Regions from separate parts of the Eubacterium sp. AF17-7 genome, predicted to be linked through region 1. Evidence: predicted binding sites of a transcription regulator. Region 1 holds the regulator's gene; the other holds the start of a gene.

Evidence for each region. Region 1 encodes HrcA, which represses chaperone genes, less so after heat shock. Its sites were predicted from a motif close to TGTTAGCACTCNNNNNNNNNGAGTGCTAACA; they were not measured.
Region 2: a site for HrcA is predicted at 6,956-6,986, ahead of groES (co-chaperone GroES). Genes of this name have one in related genera too.

Annotation. Positions count from the first base shown of each region.
Region 1 is NZ_QTWU01000005.1:60,046-69,110, reverse strand. Features, by position in the region: gene DWW96_RS06810 (fibronectin type III domain-containing protein) at 1-580, opposite strand, end outside; gene dnaJ (molecular chaperone DnaJ) at 937-2,088, opposite strand; gene dnaK (molecular chaperone DnaK) at 2,271-4,154, opposite strand; gene grpE (nucleotide exchange factor GrpE) at 4,241-4,882, opposite strand; gene hrcA (heat-inducible transcriptional repressor HrcA) at 4,896-5,936, opposite strand; gene DWW96_RS13830 (hypothetical protein) at 5,982-6,248, opposite strand; gene hemW (radical SAM family heme chaperone HemW) at 6,360-7,718, opposite strand; gene lepA (translation elongation factor 4) at 7,778-9,065, opposite strand, start outside.
Region 2 is NZ_QTWU01000002.1:195,313-204,377, forward strand. Features, by position in the region: gene DWW96_RS04130 (glutamine--tRNA ligase/YqeY domain fusion protein) at 1-1,328, shown strand, start outside; gene DWW96_RS04135 (DUF6062 family protein) at 1,490-2,206, shown strand; gene DWW96_RS14610 (VOC family protein) at 2,290-2,409, shown strand; gene DWW96_RS14615 (hypothetical protein) at 2,406-2,486, shown strand; gene DWW96_RS04145 (TIGR00730 family Rossman fold protein) at 2,513-3,049, shown strand; gene DWW96_RS04150 (diaminopimelate dehydrogenase) at 3,335-4,321, shown strand; gene DWW96_RS04155 (hypothetical protein) at 4,506-5,681, opposite strand; gene DWW96_RS04160 (DNA glycosylase) at 5,995-6,906, shown strand; gene groES (co-chaperone GroES) at 7,010-7,294, shown strand; gene groL (chaperonin GroEL) at 7,343-8,962, shown strand.

The DNA of each region.
Region 1 (9,065 bases):
ATGTAGGATCTCCATCCTTTGGTAATGTAACTAAACCATTGTAAAGACCTGCTAACTGTTCATCTTCTCTGTCACCCATTTCTCCGCCAACGCCAAAGTATAATGAAAGATGTCCACTATAATTCTTAGCCAAAGTAAAATCTAATGTTACTGTCTGTTCTTTATCCTGCTGTAACTGTACCCACTTAAATGCTAATGGAGCCTTATCAGGTTCGTATGCATTAGGATCATCTCCTTCAACCTTAACAAGAACCCATTTATCTAAATTAGTTGCTTTAAGTTTACAACTTACTGTATATGACTGGCCTTTCTGGTACTTAAGGTTTTCATTCTTAATCTGAGCTCCCCAGATTCCACCCCAGCCAATTGAATCCATATCGGCTGTCCAAGATGACTTAGAATTTTCTGTCAAAGCTCCTTCTGCTCCTTCAGCCCATCCTGATGAAGCACCAAAGTAACTGTCCCATTCATTCTTAATTAATTCTGTTTTAGCTGCCTGAGTTGGTACTGCAGGTACTACTGCGATAGCCATTGCTGCTGCCATTGCTAATGTGGCGATTTTCTTTAAATTCTTTCTCATTTCAATTTTCCTCCTGAACTTTATAACTATTATACAGTCAGTATAGTTAAAAACGTTTCAAAAGTCAACATATTTTATTATAAACCACTTATTTTTTTGCTTGTTTTTGTACAATTTGACTATTAGTGATTACTCTCATTGGTTTTATTGTTCACAAAAACTTTTTTTTGCAATTTTTTCTTGTTTTATTGTTACTTAATTTAATATATACATTACTTATTTCTTCTTTATTTATTTAAATGATTGTTTTAATATTTTCTAACTTATAAAATTTTTTTCAAATTTTTAATATATAAAAATACGGATATAAAAGCAATTTTACTTTTATATCCGCAATATTTCTTTTTTCTAATCTCTTAATCTAGTTTAAATTTATCTTTAAAGCTCTTTTTCTTTGGCTTTTCATCTTCACTTTGGTTTAGTGTATTTCCTGATACTTTGTCTAACTGTTTAATTAACTCTTTTTGTTCATGAGTCAATTTTTCAGGTACTCTTACAATCAAAGTTGTATATTGATCACCACGAACTGCTTTATTTCTAATACTTGGAACACCTTTTCCTTTTAATCTGATTCTTGTTCCTGTCTGTGTTCCCGGTTTTATGTTAAACAATACATCTCCATCTACAGTGTTAACTCTTACATCTCCTCCTATTGCTGCCTGTGCAAATGAGATTGATGTATTTGTATATAAATCCATTCCATTTCTTTGGAAGTTTGGATTGCCTATAATTCTAACCTGTACTAATAAGTCTCCTCTTGGTCCGCCATTTCTTCCAGGTTCACCTTTTTCTCTGATTCTTACACTCTGTCCGTCATCAATACCTGCCGGAATTGTAACTGCAATCTTTTTAAGACTTGAAGTATATCCTGTGCCGTGACATGTTGCACATTTATCCTTTATAACCTTACCTGTTCCGTTACATTCAGGACATGTTGTAATATTCTGCATTGTTCCAAAGAAGCTCTGCTGTGTTGTAACTACCTGACCTCTACCTCCGCATCGGCTACATGTTTCAGGTTGTGTTCCAGGCTTTGCACCTGTTCCATGACATGTTGTACATTCATCTTTAAGATTAAGACTTAATTCCTTTTCGCATCCAAATACAGCTTCTTCAAATGTTATTCTGACTGAAGCACGAATATCTGCTCCTCTCATAGGACCATTGCTGTTTCTTGAACTACGTCTGCCTCCGCCAAATATATCTCCGAATATGTCTCCAAATATATCTCCAAAGTCTGCAGAATTAAAATCAAATCCTCCGGCTCCTGCTCCTGCGCTTCCATCAAATGCTGCATGACCGAATTGATCATACTGACGTCTCTTATCAGCATCACTAAGTACAGCATATGCCTCTGATGCTTCTTTAAACTTCGCCGCAGCTTCTTCCCCAGGATTTACGTCCGGGTGATATTTCTTAGCCAATTTTCTATATGCGCTTTTTATTGTGGCTTCGTCAGCATTTTTATCAACGCCTAATACCTCATAATAATCTCTTTTTTCCGCCATTTTTATCACCTTTCATATTAGTATGAATAAATAATCTGCAAATAAAACACGGATGTCATACCCTAGTCCTATTTTCATTATTTTTATATTAGTATAAATAACTTGTAAAACCCGTCCGGGCTAAACCCGGACGGGATACATTCTATCATATTCTATAACCCAGTGCTATATGTGTATTCAGATTATACTTCCTTGTAGTCACCATCAACTACATCATCTGCTCCAGCTCCTGCATTAGGATCCTGGTAAGCTCCCTGTGCTCCCATATCAGGACCTGCTCCCTGTGCTCCAGCCTGTGCCTGAGCCTGTTCATACATCTTTGAGAATACTTTCTGTGAGCTTTCCATTAATTTTTCTTTTCCATTCTTTAAGCTTTCAATCTGAGCATCTGTGATGTTCTGGTCATCTGTAATTTCAGCAATTACAGCCTTTAATGCATCGATGTCAGCCTGAACTGCTGCCTTATCATTTGCATCAATCTTATCACCAACTTCATTCAAAGCATTTTCTGTCTGGAATACCATTGAATCAGCTTCATTCTTAGCATCAATGCCTTCCTTACGTTTCTTATCCTGTGCTTCAAATTCAGCAGCTTCTTTTACAGCCTTATCGATATCTTCATCAGACATATTTGAACCTGCTGTAATTGTAATGTGCTGTTCTTTTCCTGTTCCTAAATCCTTAGCTGAAACATTTACGATACCATTTGCATCAATATCAAATGTAACTTCAATCTGTGGAACACCTCTCTTTGCTGGTGGGATTCCATCAAGTCTGAACTGTCCAAGGCTCTTGTTATCTCTTGCGAACTGTCTTTCACCCTGTACTACGTTGATATCAACGGCTGTCTGGTTATCTGTTGCTGTTGAGAATGTCTGGCTCTTCTTTGTAGGAATTGTTGTATTTCTTTCAATTAATCTTGTTGCGATACCACCCATTGTTTCAATTGATAATGAAAGTGGAGTAACATCAAGAAGTAAGATTTCGCCTGCGCCTGCATCACCTGCAAGTTTACCACCCTGAATTGATGCACCGATTGCTACACATTCATCAGGATTCAAACTCTTAGATGGTTCATGACCTGTAAGTTGTTTAACCTTATCCTGTACTGCAGGGATTCTTGTTGAACCACCAACTAATAATACCTTTCCAAGTTCAGCTGCTGTAATTCCGGCATCTCTTAATGCATTCTGTACAGGAACTGCTGTTCTTTCAACTAATGCTCTTGTTAATTCATCAAATTTAGCTCTTGTAAGAGTTAAATCAAAATGCTGTGGTCCTTCAGCTGTTACTGTAATGTAAGGGATGTTAATGTTTGTCTGTGTTGCTGAAGAAAGTTCCTTCTTAGCTTTTTCTGCTGCTTCTTTAATTCTCTGAAGTGCCATCTTATCTGTTGTAAGGTCTACACCTGTCTTTGTCTTGAAGTCAGAAATCATATAATTTGTAATTGCTTCATCAAAGTCATCACCACCAAGTCTGTTATCACCTGAAGTTGATAATACTTCGATTACACCATCACCAATTTCAATAATAGATACATCAAATGTACCACCACCTAAATCGTATACCATAATCTTCTGTTCTTTTTCATTATCAAGACCATAAGCTAATGCTGCAGCTGTTGGCTCGTTGATAATTCTCTTTACATCAAGTCCTGCAATCTTACCTGCATCTTTTGTTGCCTGTCTCTGTGCATCATTGAAGTAAGCAGGTACTGTAATAACAGCTTCTGATACCTTTTCACCTAAGTAAGCTTCAGCATCACCTTTTAACTTCTGAAGAATCATTGCTGAAATTTCCTGTGGTGTATATTTCTTATCATCAATTGCTACTTTGTAATCTGTTCCCATATGTCTCTTAATTGAAGAGATTGTCTTGTCAGCGTTTGTAACTGCCTGACGTTTAGCTGTTTCACCAACTAATCTTTCACCTGATTTTGCAAATGCTACTACTGATGGAGTTGTTCTAACACCTTCTGCATTTGTAATAACTGTAGGTTTTCCACCTTCCATAACTGCTACACATGAATTTGTAGTTCCTAAGTCAATACCAATAATCTTTCCCATGATATATTTCCTCCTAAATTGATAATTTTCTTATTTCTCGGTTTTCCGAGTTCAAATATATGTTAAATAATTTCTTATTTGTAAAATTAATTAGCTACCTTAACCATGCTATGTCTTATAACACTGTCTCTATATTTATAGCCTTTCTGGAATTCCTCAACAACAACATTTTCTTCTAATTCGTCATTGTCTTCATGCATTACTGCATTGTGTAATTCCGGATCAAACTGTTGGCCTTTAGCTTCAATGACTGTAACTCCCATTTCTTCAAATGCTGTCATCAACTGCTTATATATTAAATTCATTCCCTGACCTGTTGGTGATTTCTGTTCTTCTTCTGATAATGCTGCGATACCTCTTTCAAAGTTATCTACAATCGGAAGAAGTTTTTCAATAATTGATCTTGCACCAACTTCAAACATTGCTGATTTTTCTTTTTCGCTACGGTTTCTATAGTTTTGGAATTCAGCCATAAGTCTTTGATGTTTATCAGTTAACTCTTCTATCTGCTGGTCTTTCTTATCTTTCTTTCCAAATATTTTTTTCTTTTCTTTTTTGTCTGAAGAATTTTTATCTTCTGCTTCTTTTTTGTCTTTATCTTCTTTAGTATCTTCTGTTGTTTCTTTTTCAGTTTCTACTGTTTCATTTGTATCTTCTACTGTTTCTTCTTCAGTTTCAGATTTTTCTACCTTTTCTTCTTCAGGCATATCGTTAATATTCTTTTCCATTGGACCTTCCTTTCTATTCGTCTTCCTTCTTGAAAGCATCGCTTAACTGGCCCTTAACTGTTCTTAATGTCTCTACAACTTTCTCATAATCCATTCGCTTCGGACCTATAACTCCGATGGTACCTTTAATGCCATCTTCTAATTCATAAGTTGCTGTTACAACACTACAATCCTTCATTCCTTCTACCGGAGTTTCTTCACCGATATAAACCTGAATTCCTGTTTCATTATCATTTACCAAATTGGTTAATGGCTTCTTTTCTTCAAATGTTGAAAGCAACAAACTTGCATTCTCGTTACTGCTTAATTCAGGATACTTCAAAATATTCGTTGCACCTGATGTATAAATCTTCATCTGTGCTTCTGATGCAATGGCTTCTGTAATTGCCTGTAACACATCTGTTACTAATTCTTTATGTTCACCTGCATTAGATGTAAGTGTTGAAATAACAGCTATGTTAATCTGCTCAACTGCTAATCCTGCAAGACTTGTATTGAGTGCCACATTAAGTCTCAAAACCATTTCTTCATTAATCTGGTCTTTAACTTTTATAATCTTGTTTACTACTCTGTTTCTTCCCGAAACAACAATACATAAAATCTGATTGTCATCCATAAGTGACAACTGAATGAATTTTATCTTATCTTCGTTATCCCTTGATGTTGAAATCATTGTTGCATAATTAGTATTGGTTGCAAGCATCTTCGCCATATTCTGAAGAAGGGTTTCAACCTTATCAACCTTTTCAAATAAAAGGTTTTCTCTTTCAGTTACTTTCTTTTCTCTGTTGTCTAATTCCTGAACTTTTTCTTTCATTAAATCGTCAACATAAAGTCTGTAACCTTTATCTGTAGGAATTCGTCCTGCTGATGTATGAGGCTGAACTATATATCCCATCTCTTCTAAGTCAGCCATCTCATTACGAATGGTTGCTGAACTTAAGTTAAGATCTGTATACTTAGAAATGGTTCTTGAACCAACGGGCTCGCCTGTTTCCAAATAGTTACGAATGACTGCCTGTAATATTTTTACTTTTCTCTCTGTCAGTTCCATATTCCATCTCCTTTCTACTTTATTAGCACTCGTCAGTTTTGAGTGCTAACATCTTTCATAAATTAAAATAGCACCCACCATATTATTTGTCAACATTTTTGCAAAAAAAATTATAGAAACTTTTGTAAATAATTTGTGAACATAGAAAAATAGCACAAACCTTAAGGATGTATATAATATCGAAAGAACGCTTTCGCTGCTTGCAATTAAAAATGTATATAATATCGAAAGAACGCTTTCGCTGCTTGCCACTCGTAGCAGTTCTAATGTTCCATCATATGGTCTGACATTAGAACCTTCGGTTCTAGTCATTCCATATGATGTAACATTGAACCGACGGTGGCAAATGCTCTTTCGTTATTATATACATTTATCCGGTTTGTGCTATGATTTTTATTAGTATTAAATAGAATATTTTCCATATTATAATAAAAACTCTGATAATACTACATTGCTTACATCAATTCCTCTTTCGGTAAGTTTTATATTGTCGTTTTCGGTTTTCAATAATTTCTCCTGTGTGAGTTTTTCTAAGACATTACCGTATACGTTTTCTATCTTCTTATTAAAAAGTGTTTCAAATTTAGTTTTGTTTACTCCTTCCATCATTCTAAGGCCTAAAAACATAAATTCTTCCATCTGATCATTTTTAGAGAGTCTTTCAATGTTTTTATGAATTGAACCTAATCTATTATAATCAGTATCAAAGTCTGTATCATTATCACTTTTCTTTCGATAAATTTTTTCTTCGAATACAGATTCATCTTCTCTTGATTGTTGATTATTATTTTCAAATTCATAATCATCTTCATCTTCAAATAAATAATCCATCATTTCTTCACTTCCATATTGAAAAGCTGTCATTTCATCCATATTATCTTCGCAATTGTATATTTCATTTATGAAAGCAATGTACTTATTTAAATCTGAAATATTATTATATCGTTCATTTTCTAATAAAGAAGCTGCTCCTATTCCAAAGCCAATATAATTTTTTTTCTGCCAATATCCTACGTTATGTCTGCATTCCATGCCTTCTTTACTATAATTTGATATTTCATATCTGTGATATCCATTTTCTTCTAAGATATTCTTTGTCATGTAATACATTTCACGCTCAGTATCTTCATCAGGAAGTATATCCTTTCCCTGCAGTGCTGCTTCATTTACTCTGTCATACATTATCGTGCCCTCTTCTACTATAAGGCTATACGCCGATATGTGCTCTGGATTCAAGGCAACTACCTTTTCTAGAGTTTCATTATATGATGAAATCGTTTGTCCCGGAAGTGCACTCATTAAGTCAATGTTAATATTGTCAAATCCACATTCCCTTGATATTCGATAATTATCCAAAAACTCCTGCCATGTGTGTATTCTTCCGATGCTTTTTAATTCATCATCATTTGCCGACTGAAGTCCTATGCTTAATCTGTTCACTCCGGTTTTCTTGTAAACTTCTAATTTTTCTCTTGTCAAAGTGCCCGGATTACATTCTATTGTTATTTCTGCATTTTCATTTATATTTGCATATTTTTTTACTGCATTCATTATGCATTCAAATAAATGTGATTCCAATATAGAAGGGGTTCCTCCTCCAAAAAAGATTGAATCTACTTCATATCCATTCAAAACATTTTTTGACAATTCAATTTCTTTTATTAACGCATCCACATACTCCTCTTTAGTTTTGCAATCTGCCCTGTCGGAGAGAAAATCACAATAATCACATTTTTTTACGCAAAACGGAATATGGATATATATTTCTAAATGTTTGCTCATTTTTACCTCTCTTTTCAACTAATAAGGTCCCTCTGCCTGCTGCAAAGAGACCTTTTATATTAATCTTCGTCCAATTTGAGTACTGCCATAAATGCTTCCTGTGGTATTTCAACGTTACCAACCTGACGCATTCTCTTCTTTCCTTCTTTCTGTTTTTCAAGAAGTTTTTTCTTACGTGAAATATCGCCACCATAACATTTAGCTAAAACATCTTTTCGCATTGCCTTAACTGTTTCTCTCGCAATTACTTTACTTCCAACTGCTGCCTGAATTGGAATTTCAAATAACTGACGTGGTATTTCATTTTTAAGTTTCTCGCACATTTTTCTGCCTCGTTCATATGCTGTAACATCCGGAACTATAAATGAAAGTGCATCCACTTCTTCCTTATTAATAAGAATATCAAGTTTAACTAACTTAGCTGCTTCATATCCTTTCAATTCATAATCAAATGACGCATATCCTCTTGAGCGGGATTTAAGTGCATCAAAGAAATCATATATTATTTCATTTAACGGAATATCGTATTCGAGTAATGCTCTTGAACCTTCTACATATTCCATTCCTATATATGTTCCTCTTCTTTGCTGACATAATTCCATAATAGCACCGATAAATTCAGTTGTTACCATTATTTCCGCATGAACAATAGGTTCTTCCATATGCTCAATTTCACTTGGGTCAGGCAAATTAGAAGGATTTGTAAGTTCTATAACACTTCCATCATTTTTATATATTTTGTAAATAACACTAGGTGCAGTTGTAACTAAATCAAGATTGTACTCACGCTCAAGTCTTTCCTGTACAATTTCCAAATGAAGCAATCCTAAAAATCCGCATCTGAAGCCAAATCCTAATGCAAGTGATGTTTCAGGTTCATACTGCAAAGCTGCATCATTTAACTGTAATTTTTCAAGAGCATCTCTTAAATCAGGATATTTTGCTCCATCTGCCGGATAAAGTCCACAGTAAACCATAGGATTAACTTTTTTGTATCCGGGAAGTGGTTCTGCACAAGGATTATCTGCATTAGTAATAGTGTCACCTACTCGCGTATCTTTTACGTTTTTGATGCTGGCTGTAATATATCCAACCATGCCTGCACTAAGTTCATCACATGGAATAAACTGTCCTGCTCCAAAATATCCTACTTCAACTACATTTGCTGTTGCTCCCGTAGCCATCATTTTTATATTCATACCTGCTTTTACAACACCATGTTTTAAACGGCAAAAAACAATAACTCCCTTATACGCATCATATAAGCTGTCAAATATTAATGCCTGAAGTGGTGCGTCAACATCTCCCTGTGGTGCCGGTATTTTTTCCACTATCTGTTCTAATACT
Region 2 (9,065 bases), on a different contig from region 1:
TAATAAAAAAAGGTAAAGCATATGTATGCGATTTAACACCTGAAGAAATTAGGGAATATAGAGGTACATTAACTGAACCTGGAAAGAACAGCCCATATAGAGACAGAAGTGTTGAAGAAAATCTAGAACTATTTGAAAACATGAAGAATGGAATGTATAAAGATGGTGAAAAGGTATTAAGGGCTAAGATTGATATGTCATCTCCTAATATTAATATGAGAGATCCAATTATTTATAGAGTGGCTCATATGACACATCATAATACAGGAGATAAGTGGTGCATTTATCCAATGTATGATTTTGCTCATCCTATTGAAGATGCAATTGAACATGTAACACATTCTATCTGTACATTGGAATTTGAAGATCACAGACCTTTATATGATTGGGTAGTCACAGAACTTGAATACCCTAATCCTCCAAGACAGATTGAATTTGCAAAGTTATATTTGACAAATGTAATCACAGGAAAAAGATATATTAAAAAATTAGTTGAAGATGGAATTGTAGATGGATGGGATGATCCACGTTTAGTATCTATTGCAGCACTTAGAAGAAGAGGATTTACTCCTGAATCAATTAAGAACTTCGTTGAACTTTGTGGTATATCAAAGAGCAATAGTTCAGTTGATTATGCAATGTTAGAATATTGCATTAGAGAAGATTTAAAGACTAAGAAACCAAGAATGATGGCTGTATTAGATCCAATTAAGCTTGTAATTGACAATTATCCTGAAGACCAGGTTGAATGGTTTGATGTAGTTAATAACATTGAAAATGAAGAATTAGGAAGTAGAAAAGTTCCATTCTGTAAAGAACTATATATTGAAAGAGAAGACTTTATGGAAGAACCACCTAAGAAATATTTCAGATTGTTCCCGGGAAATGAAGTAAGACTTATGCATTCTTATTTTGTAAAATGTGTAGATTACGAAAAGGATGAAAATGGTAATGTTACTGTAGTGCATTGTACTTATGATCCGGAAACAAGAAGTGGTAATAACTTTACAGCACGTAAGGTCAAAGGAACAATTCATTGGGTATCAGCAAGACATGCTATTGAAGCTGAAGTAAGATTATATGAAAATATAGTTGATGAAGAAAAAGGAAAACTTAATGAAGATGGTTCTCTTAACCTTAATCCAAATTCACTTACAGTATTGAAGAAATGCTATTTGGAACAGGGACTTGCTGATGCAGAGCCTGAAGATAAATTCCAGTTTGTAAGACAGGGTTATTTCTGTGCAGATATTAAAGATTATACAAAAGAAAAACCGGTATATAACAGAATAGTTTCATTAAAGAGTTCTTTTAAATTACCTAAATAGAGCCAATAAAAGGTTGAGGAGGAGAAATCCTTTTCAACCTTTTATTAGTTTTAATTAAACAAAGAGAATTAACTTAAATTATATAAACAGACTTAGTTTAAATTATTCGCTATGAATTAATATAAAAATGTAAACAGATTAAAAAATGGAGAGAAGGAAGAATGGAAGAAAAATTATATACAATACCTGTAATGGATGCATTTAAGGTAGATTGTGAGTGCCCATTATGCAAAATGAGAGATGATATAGAAAACGATAATATAGCATTTGCCATGGGACCAAGTTACATGGAGGACTATATTAGATTTGAAACTGATGAAAAAGGTTATTGTTCCAGACATATAAAAAAATTATACGAATACAATAACAGATTAGGACTTGCTCTAATAATGGAAACACATTTAAAGAATGTAAAAAAGCAGGTTGATACGCTGTCTAAGGAGAAATCTTCAGGTGGATTATTTAAAAAGAAAGAAAAGAAGCCAATAACTGAATATCTGGATAAATTAAATGGAAGTTGTTTCGTGTGCGACCGTTTAAATGATACATTTGACAGATATGTTGCCACGATACTTTATTTATGGAAAAAAGAAGATAAAGATTTTTTAGAATTATATAAGAATTGTAAAGGATTTTGCTTTGAGCATTTAAATGCTTTACTTAAATATGCTGATAAAGAATTATCGGGAAATAAATTTGACGAATTTAATAAAATGACTATAGATATATTTGAACAAAATCTAGATAGAACAATTGAGGATGTAGAATGGTTTATAAAAAAATTTGATTATAGATATAAAGATGAACCATGGAAAAATTCAAAGGATGCATTAGTAAGAACAATGTACAAAACAAACGGTGTTACGGATGAAGAATGAAATAAATATAATTCTTTTACTTGTTATGAGGTAGTGAAAAATAATATAATAAAATAAGACTAATATGTATAGGAGTCGTTTTTATGAAATTAAGGAATGTTTTAATTGTTGTTAATGATATAGAAAAATCAATAATGTTATATCATGAATTATTTGGATTGGATGTAATACTAGATAATGATGGAAAATTAATAAACTTATGACAAATAGTTGGAGACAAAAAGTTATAAGATTTTATGATTTAGATGGAAACTTAATTGAAGTTGGGACAGAAGTTTAGAATTAAATTACGAAAGAGGTATTGAAATGAATATTACAGTTTATCTTGGGGCATCAGACGGAAATGATAAAACATTTAAAAGGGCAATTAAAGAATTGGGAACATGGATTGGAATAAGTGGCAACACACTTGTGTATGGTGGATCTAAAACAGGACTTATGGGAAAACTTGCAGACAGTGTATTAAATGCAGGTGGCAAAGTTATAGGAGTTGAACCACAATTTTTTATAGATGCAAAAGTTCAACATGAGGGATTAACCGAATTATTTATTACAAAAGATATGTCAGAAAGAAGAACTAAAATGATAGAATTAGGAGATGTATTTGTGACTTTTCCAGGTGGTACGGGTACTCTGGAAGAAGTGTCTGAAGTTATGTGTAAAATTTCAATGAAACAGCTTAATAATCCTTGTATTTTATATAATTTGGATGGATATTATAACAGTTTAAAAGAATTGTTAAATCATATGATTGAAAAAGAATTTTCGTCTAAACAAAGACAGGAAGGAATTTTTTTCGCAGACAATTTAGAGGATATAAAGCAAATAGTAAATAATATATAAAAAATATATAAGCCTAAGAAGTGTATTTATTTTCATTGTGAATTAAATACACTTCTTTTTTGGCAATCTAGCTTTAGTATGGAAAAAACATGCAGTATTTAGCAAGGCATCAAAAGTATTCTTGAAAAAATTAAAGAATTATAGAAAATATAATATAAAGTATTGTCAAATCTGTGGAAAAATTCTATAATTTTTTGTGGCGAAAACTTACAATATGTCAATTAAAGAAGACTAATGATTGCAAGTGCTGATTAAGTAAAATATATATTAACGAAGGAGACTGAAATGAAAACAAGAATTGGTATTTTAGGTTATGGAAACCTGGGAAAAGGTGTAGAATGTGCAGTTAAAGAAGCTAATGATATGGAATTAGTTGCTGTATTTACAAGAAGAAATCCTAAGAATGTAACTATTTTAACAGAAAATGTTCCGGTATGTCATATTGATGAAGTTGCAGACTGGAAAGATAAGATAGATGTTATGATTTTATGTGGTGGTAGTGCTACAGATCTTCCTGTACAGACTCCACAGTTTGCTTCAATGTTTAACGTAATTGATAGTTTTGATACTCATGCAAGAATACCTGAACATTTTGCTACAGTTGATAAGGCAGCAAAGGAAGCTGGAAAAATAGCAGTTATTTCAGTAGGTTGGGATCCTGGAATGTTCTCGCTTAACAGAGTTTATGCAAATGCAATTCTTCCAGATGGAAAAGATTATACATTCTGGGGAAAAGGTGTTAGTCAGGGACATTCAGATGCAATTCGTAGAATTAAAGGCGTTAAGAATGCAAAGCAGTATACAATTCCTGTAGAAAGTGCTTTAGAAAGAGTTAGATCGGGCGAAAATCCGGAACTTACAACAAGAGATAAGCATGAAAGAGAATGTTTTGTTGTATTAGAAGAAGGTGCAGATGCCGCTGCAGTTGAAAAAGAAATCAAGGAAATGCCAAATTATTTCTCAGATTACAATACAACAGTTCATTTCATTAGTGAAGAAGAATTAGAAAAGAATCATAGCGGAATGGCACATGGTGGATTTGTAATCCGTTCAGGAAAAACAGGAATGAATAAAGAACATAATCATATTATTGAATATAGCTTAAAGTTAGATTCAAATCCTGAATTTACTACAAGTGTTTTAATTGCATATGCAAGAGCTGCTAAGCGTCTTTATGATGAAGGACAGAAAGGCTGTAAGACAGTATTAGATATTGCACCTGCATATTTAAGCGAAATGAGCGGAGAAGAATTAAGAGCTCATTTATTGTAAAATATATTCGTACAAATTTCGAAATTTATTTTTTCGGTTACATTGTGAAAAATCTCTATAGACCTAGAATAGGGAGATTTTTTACGGGAAGATAACAAGAGGAGCCATTACAGTATGATACTTCTTAACTAGTCAGAATTATCATACTGTAATGGCTCCTTTATATTTTTTTATTATAAATTATTTAGATTTCATCAAGTTCATCATCTAAGAAATCAGTATCTTCAGTAGAAGTGTTAACATCACTCTTATCTGATGCTTTTTTTAAAAAAGAGAAATGTTCTTCAACAATAGCAGAATCTTTTTCGCTGTTATATTTATTGCTATTTAAAGAATCATTATTTACTTCGATATTATCAAATGTATCATCGTTTAATTCGTCATCAAGTTCATTAAATTCATCAGGTTCTGTAGCAGCCTGATTTTCTGAGGTATTATCTGAAATACTGCTTTTATTATCAAGCTCATCATCGGTAATATTAGATTCAGTATCATATTCTTCATCGTCAGTTAGACTTGATTCGGTATTATGTTCCGTAACATTTGGTACAGATTCTTCTTCAAATATGTCTGTGCCTTCTTCAGAAATATTTGTATCTTCAAATGAATCATCGTCCTGCTTTATATCATCAATGTCTTCGAAAATATGATTTTCTTCAGAAGGTATGTCATTGTTATCAAATGTTTCGTCATTAAATGAAGAAGCCTCATCTTCCTCTAATTTGACAGATGAAACAAAATCATCATTATCAGAGTAATTTTCATCAAAGTCGTTATTTAAATCGTCAGATTCATCAACAAAGTCATCATCTAAAGATTCAAAATCATCAATGTCACTATAATCTGTATCAACAAAATCATTTTCATTATTATAATTCTTTACTTTATCAATTAATTCAGATGTTTTATCTTTTGCAAAATCAACGGCATCATTGAATAAATCTTTAGCGTTGTCAATTCTGTCTTCACCAACAAAATCTGTGATTTTGTCTTTTGCATCATTTGCTTTATCTTTAGCAAAAGTAGCAGCATCAGTTACTTTTTTTACAGCAGAATCATATTTTTCTTCGCCAACAGCATCTACAATTTTTCCTTTAGCAGAATCAGCAGCTTCTAATACTTTATCAGCAGCATTATTAGCCATTGATTTAGCTTTGTTAGAATTAAATGTAATTGTTATTTTCTGAGTTCCGTTTTTGTTAGAATTTGTTTTAATATCAAAAATCTTTTCGTCATCAAAGTCTTCAAAAATATCGTCTTCAGTATATTTTTCCTCTTTGCGCTTCTTTAAATAAGATATCCCTCCAACAGCAGCGCCAATAACAGCGGCTGAACCAACTAATTTTTTAAAAAATCCCATAATACAGTCTCCTTTCGTTGCCAACATTTTAATATAATTATATAACTATTTTGGACTAAAATAAAGGAGAAATACATTAAATAATGTAAAGAAATTATGACAATTTTAATATTAATTATTAAAAAAAGAGGATATAATGTCATAAGTTATTGTGTGAGTAAAAAGTGAGTAAATATAAACTTATGTATATTACATACGCTAAAAAAATAGAATGTAATAAATTTACATAAATATCTATATTGAATGTGAATAATAAAAATGATACTCTACCTATTAGATTAGTTAAATATTCGTAAGAAAAGAGGAAAAACAAATGAAAATTACAGAGAATGGAAAAAATACTCTAATAAATGAACTTAAAGATTTTGATTTGGAACAGACATTAGAATGTGGTCAGTGTTTTAGATTTTATAAGTTAGATAAAGAAGAATATGTTATTGTTGCAAAAAATAAAATGCTTCATATAAAACAAGATGAAAATCAACTTATATTTTATAATACTTCAAAGGAAGATGTAGAAAAAATATGGACTAATTATTTTGATTTGGATAGAGATTATAATGAAATTAAAGAATATTTGTTGAAGAAGGATAATAAATTAGAAAGTGCAATTAAAGAAAAATATGGTGTTAGAATTTTAAATCAGGATTTCCATGAAGTTCTAATATCTTTCATTATTTCACAAAACAAACAAATACCTCAAATCAAGCAGATTGTAAAAAGAATAAGTGAACAATATGGTGAATATCTTGGTGATGTAAATGGTGAAAAATACTATAGTTTCCCAAATCCTGAAAAGTTAGGAGAAATAACAGAAGAAGCATTTAGGGAAATGAAGTCCGGATTTAGGGCACCTTATTTATATGATGCATCACAAAAGCTTGCTTCAGGTGAAATAAATGAAGAATTATTTGCAAATCTAAATGAAGAAGATGGAAGAGAATTATTAAAGTCAATAAAGGGAGTGGGAGATAAAGTTGCAAACTGTGTTTTGCTATTTGGACTTGGATATAGAAATGCATTTCCTATTGATGTTTGGATTAAACGTATAATGGAAGCCATTTATTTTGGAAAAGAGACAAGTAAAGAGGAAATACAAAAATTCGCATCTAATCATTATGGTGAGTATGGAGGCTATGCACAGCAGTATTTATTCTGCTTTGGAAGAGATGCTAAAATTGGAACGAAAACAGATAAAAAGAAGAAAAGTGACAATAAAAAATAAAAATAAGGGGTTGCATATTTGAAATAATTGATATATTATTAGGTTATTGGGTTAGCACTCAAAAAGAAAGAGTGCTAACAAGCTGAAAAGGAGGTAGTTTTAAATGAAATTAGTACCATTAGGAGACAGAGTAGTATTGAAACAGGCTGAACCTGAAGAAAAGACACAGTCAGGAATTATTTTGACAACACAGTCACAGGAAAAACCACAACAGGCAGAAGTAATTGCTGTAGGTCCCGGTGGAGTTGTAGACGGTAAAGAAGTAACAATGCAGGTTAAAGCCGGAGATAAAGTAATATATTCAAAATATGCAGGAAATGAAGTTAAATTAGATGGCGAGGAATATATTATAGTTAGACAGAACGATATTTTAGCTGTAGTTGAATAGTTTTAATATCATACTTATAAATTGGAAATTTGAATGGAGGTTATAAAAATGGCTAAAGAAATTAAATTTGGAGCAGATGCCAGAGTTGCGTTAGAAGCTGGAGTAAATCAGTTGGCAAATACAGTAAAAGTAACACTTGGACCTAAAGGAAGAAATGTTGTTTTAGATAAATCATATGGTGCACCACTTATTACTAATGATGGTGTAACAATTGCTAAAGAAGTTGAATTAGAAGATGCATTTGAAAATATGGGTGCACAGTTGGTTAGAGAAGTAGCTACTAAGACAAATGATGTTGCAGGTGATGGAACAACAACAGCTACAGTTTTAGCACAGGCTATGATTAATGCAGGAATGAAAAATTTAGCTGCAGGTGCTAACCCAATTATTTTAAGAAAGGGTATGCAGAAAGCTACAGATGAAGCTGTTAAGGCAATTTCAGAAATGAGTAGTAAGGTTACAGGTAAGGAACAGATTGCTAAAGTAGCTGCAATTTCAGCTGGAGATGAAGAAGTCGGAGAAATGGTTGCAGATGCAATGGAAAAAGTTTCTAACGATGGTGTAATCACAATTGAAGAATCAAAGACAATGAAAACTGAGCTTGACCTTGTTGAAGGTATGCAGTTTGACAGAGGATATATTTCAGCATATATGGCAACAGATATGGAAAAGATGGAAGCAAACCTTGATAATCCATATATTTTAATAACAGATAAGAAAATATCAAATATTCAGGAGATTCTTCCAATTCTTGAACAGATTGTACAGAGCGGTTCAAAACTTTTAATTATTGCTGAAGATGTAGAGGGCGAAGCTCTTACAACATTAATTGTTAATAAACTTCGTGGAACATTTAATGTTGTTGCTGTTAAGGCTCCTGGATACGGTGACAGAAGAAAAGAAATGTTAAAAGATATTGCAATTCTTACAGGTGGTCAGGTTATTTCAGAAGAATTAGGCTTATCACTTGCTGAAACTAAGATTGAAGACCTTGGTCGTGCTAAATCAGTTAAGGTTCAGAAAGAAAATACAATTATCGTTGATGGCGAAGGAAATTCTGAAGAAATTCAGGGAAGAATCGCTCAGATTAAAGCTCAGCTTGCTGAAACAACATCTGATTTTGATAAAGAAAAATTACAGGAAAGACTTGCTAAGATGGCAGGTGGAGTTGCAGTTATCAGAGTTGGTGCTGCTACAGAACCTGAAATGCAGGAAAAGAAACTTCGTATGGAAGATGCTTTAAATGCTACAAGAGCTGCTGTAGAAGAAGGAATTATTTCAGGTGGTGGTTCTGCATATATTCATGCATCAAAGAAAGTTGCTAAATTAGTTGATACATTAGAAGGCGATGAAAAGACAGGCGGACAGATTATTCTTAAAGCTCTTGAAGCACCATTATTTACAATTGCACAGAATGCCGGACTTGAAGGTTCAGTTATCGTAAATAAAGTACGCGAATCAGAACCTGGAAACGGATTTGATGCATATAATGAAAAATATGTACAGATGGTTGATGCCGGAATCCTTGACCCTGCAAAGGTTACAAGAAGTGCATTACAGAATGCAACAAGTGTTGCTAGCACATTATTAACAACAGAATCGGTTGTTGCAAATATAAAGGAAGATGCACCGGCTATGCCTGCAAATCCGGGAATGGGAATGATGTAGGCATCAAAGTGGGGAGATTTTAACCCTACATTAATTTAATAAAATTATATATAAATATATTTTAAAGAAGTGCTGACAGACATATAAATGTTTTGTCGGCACT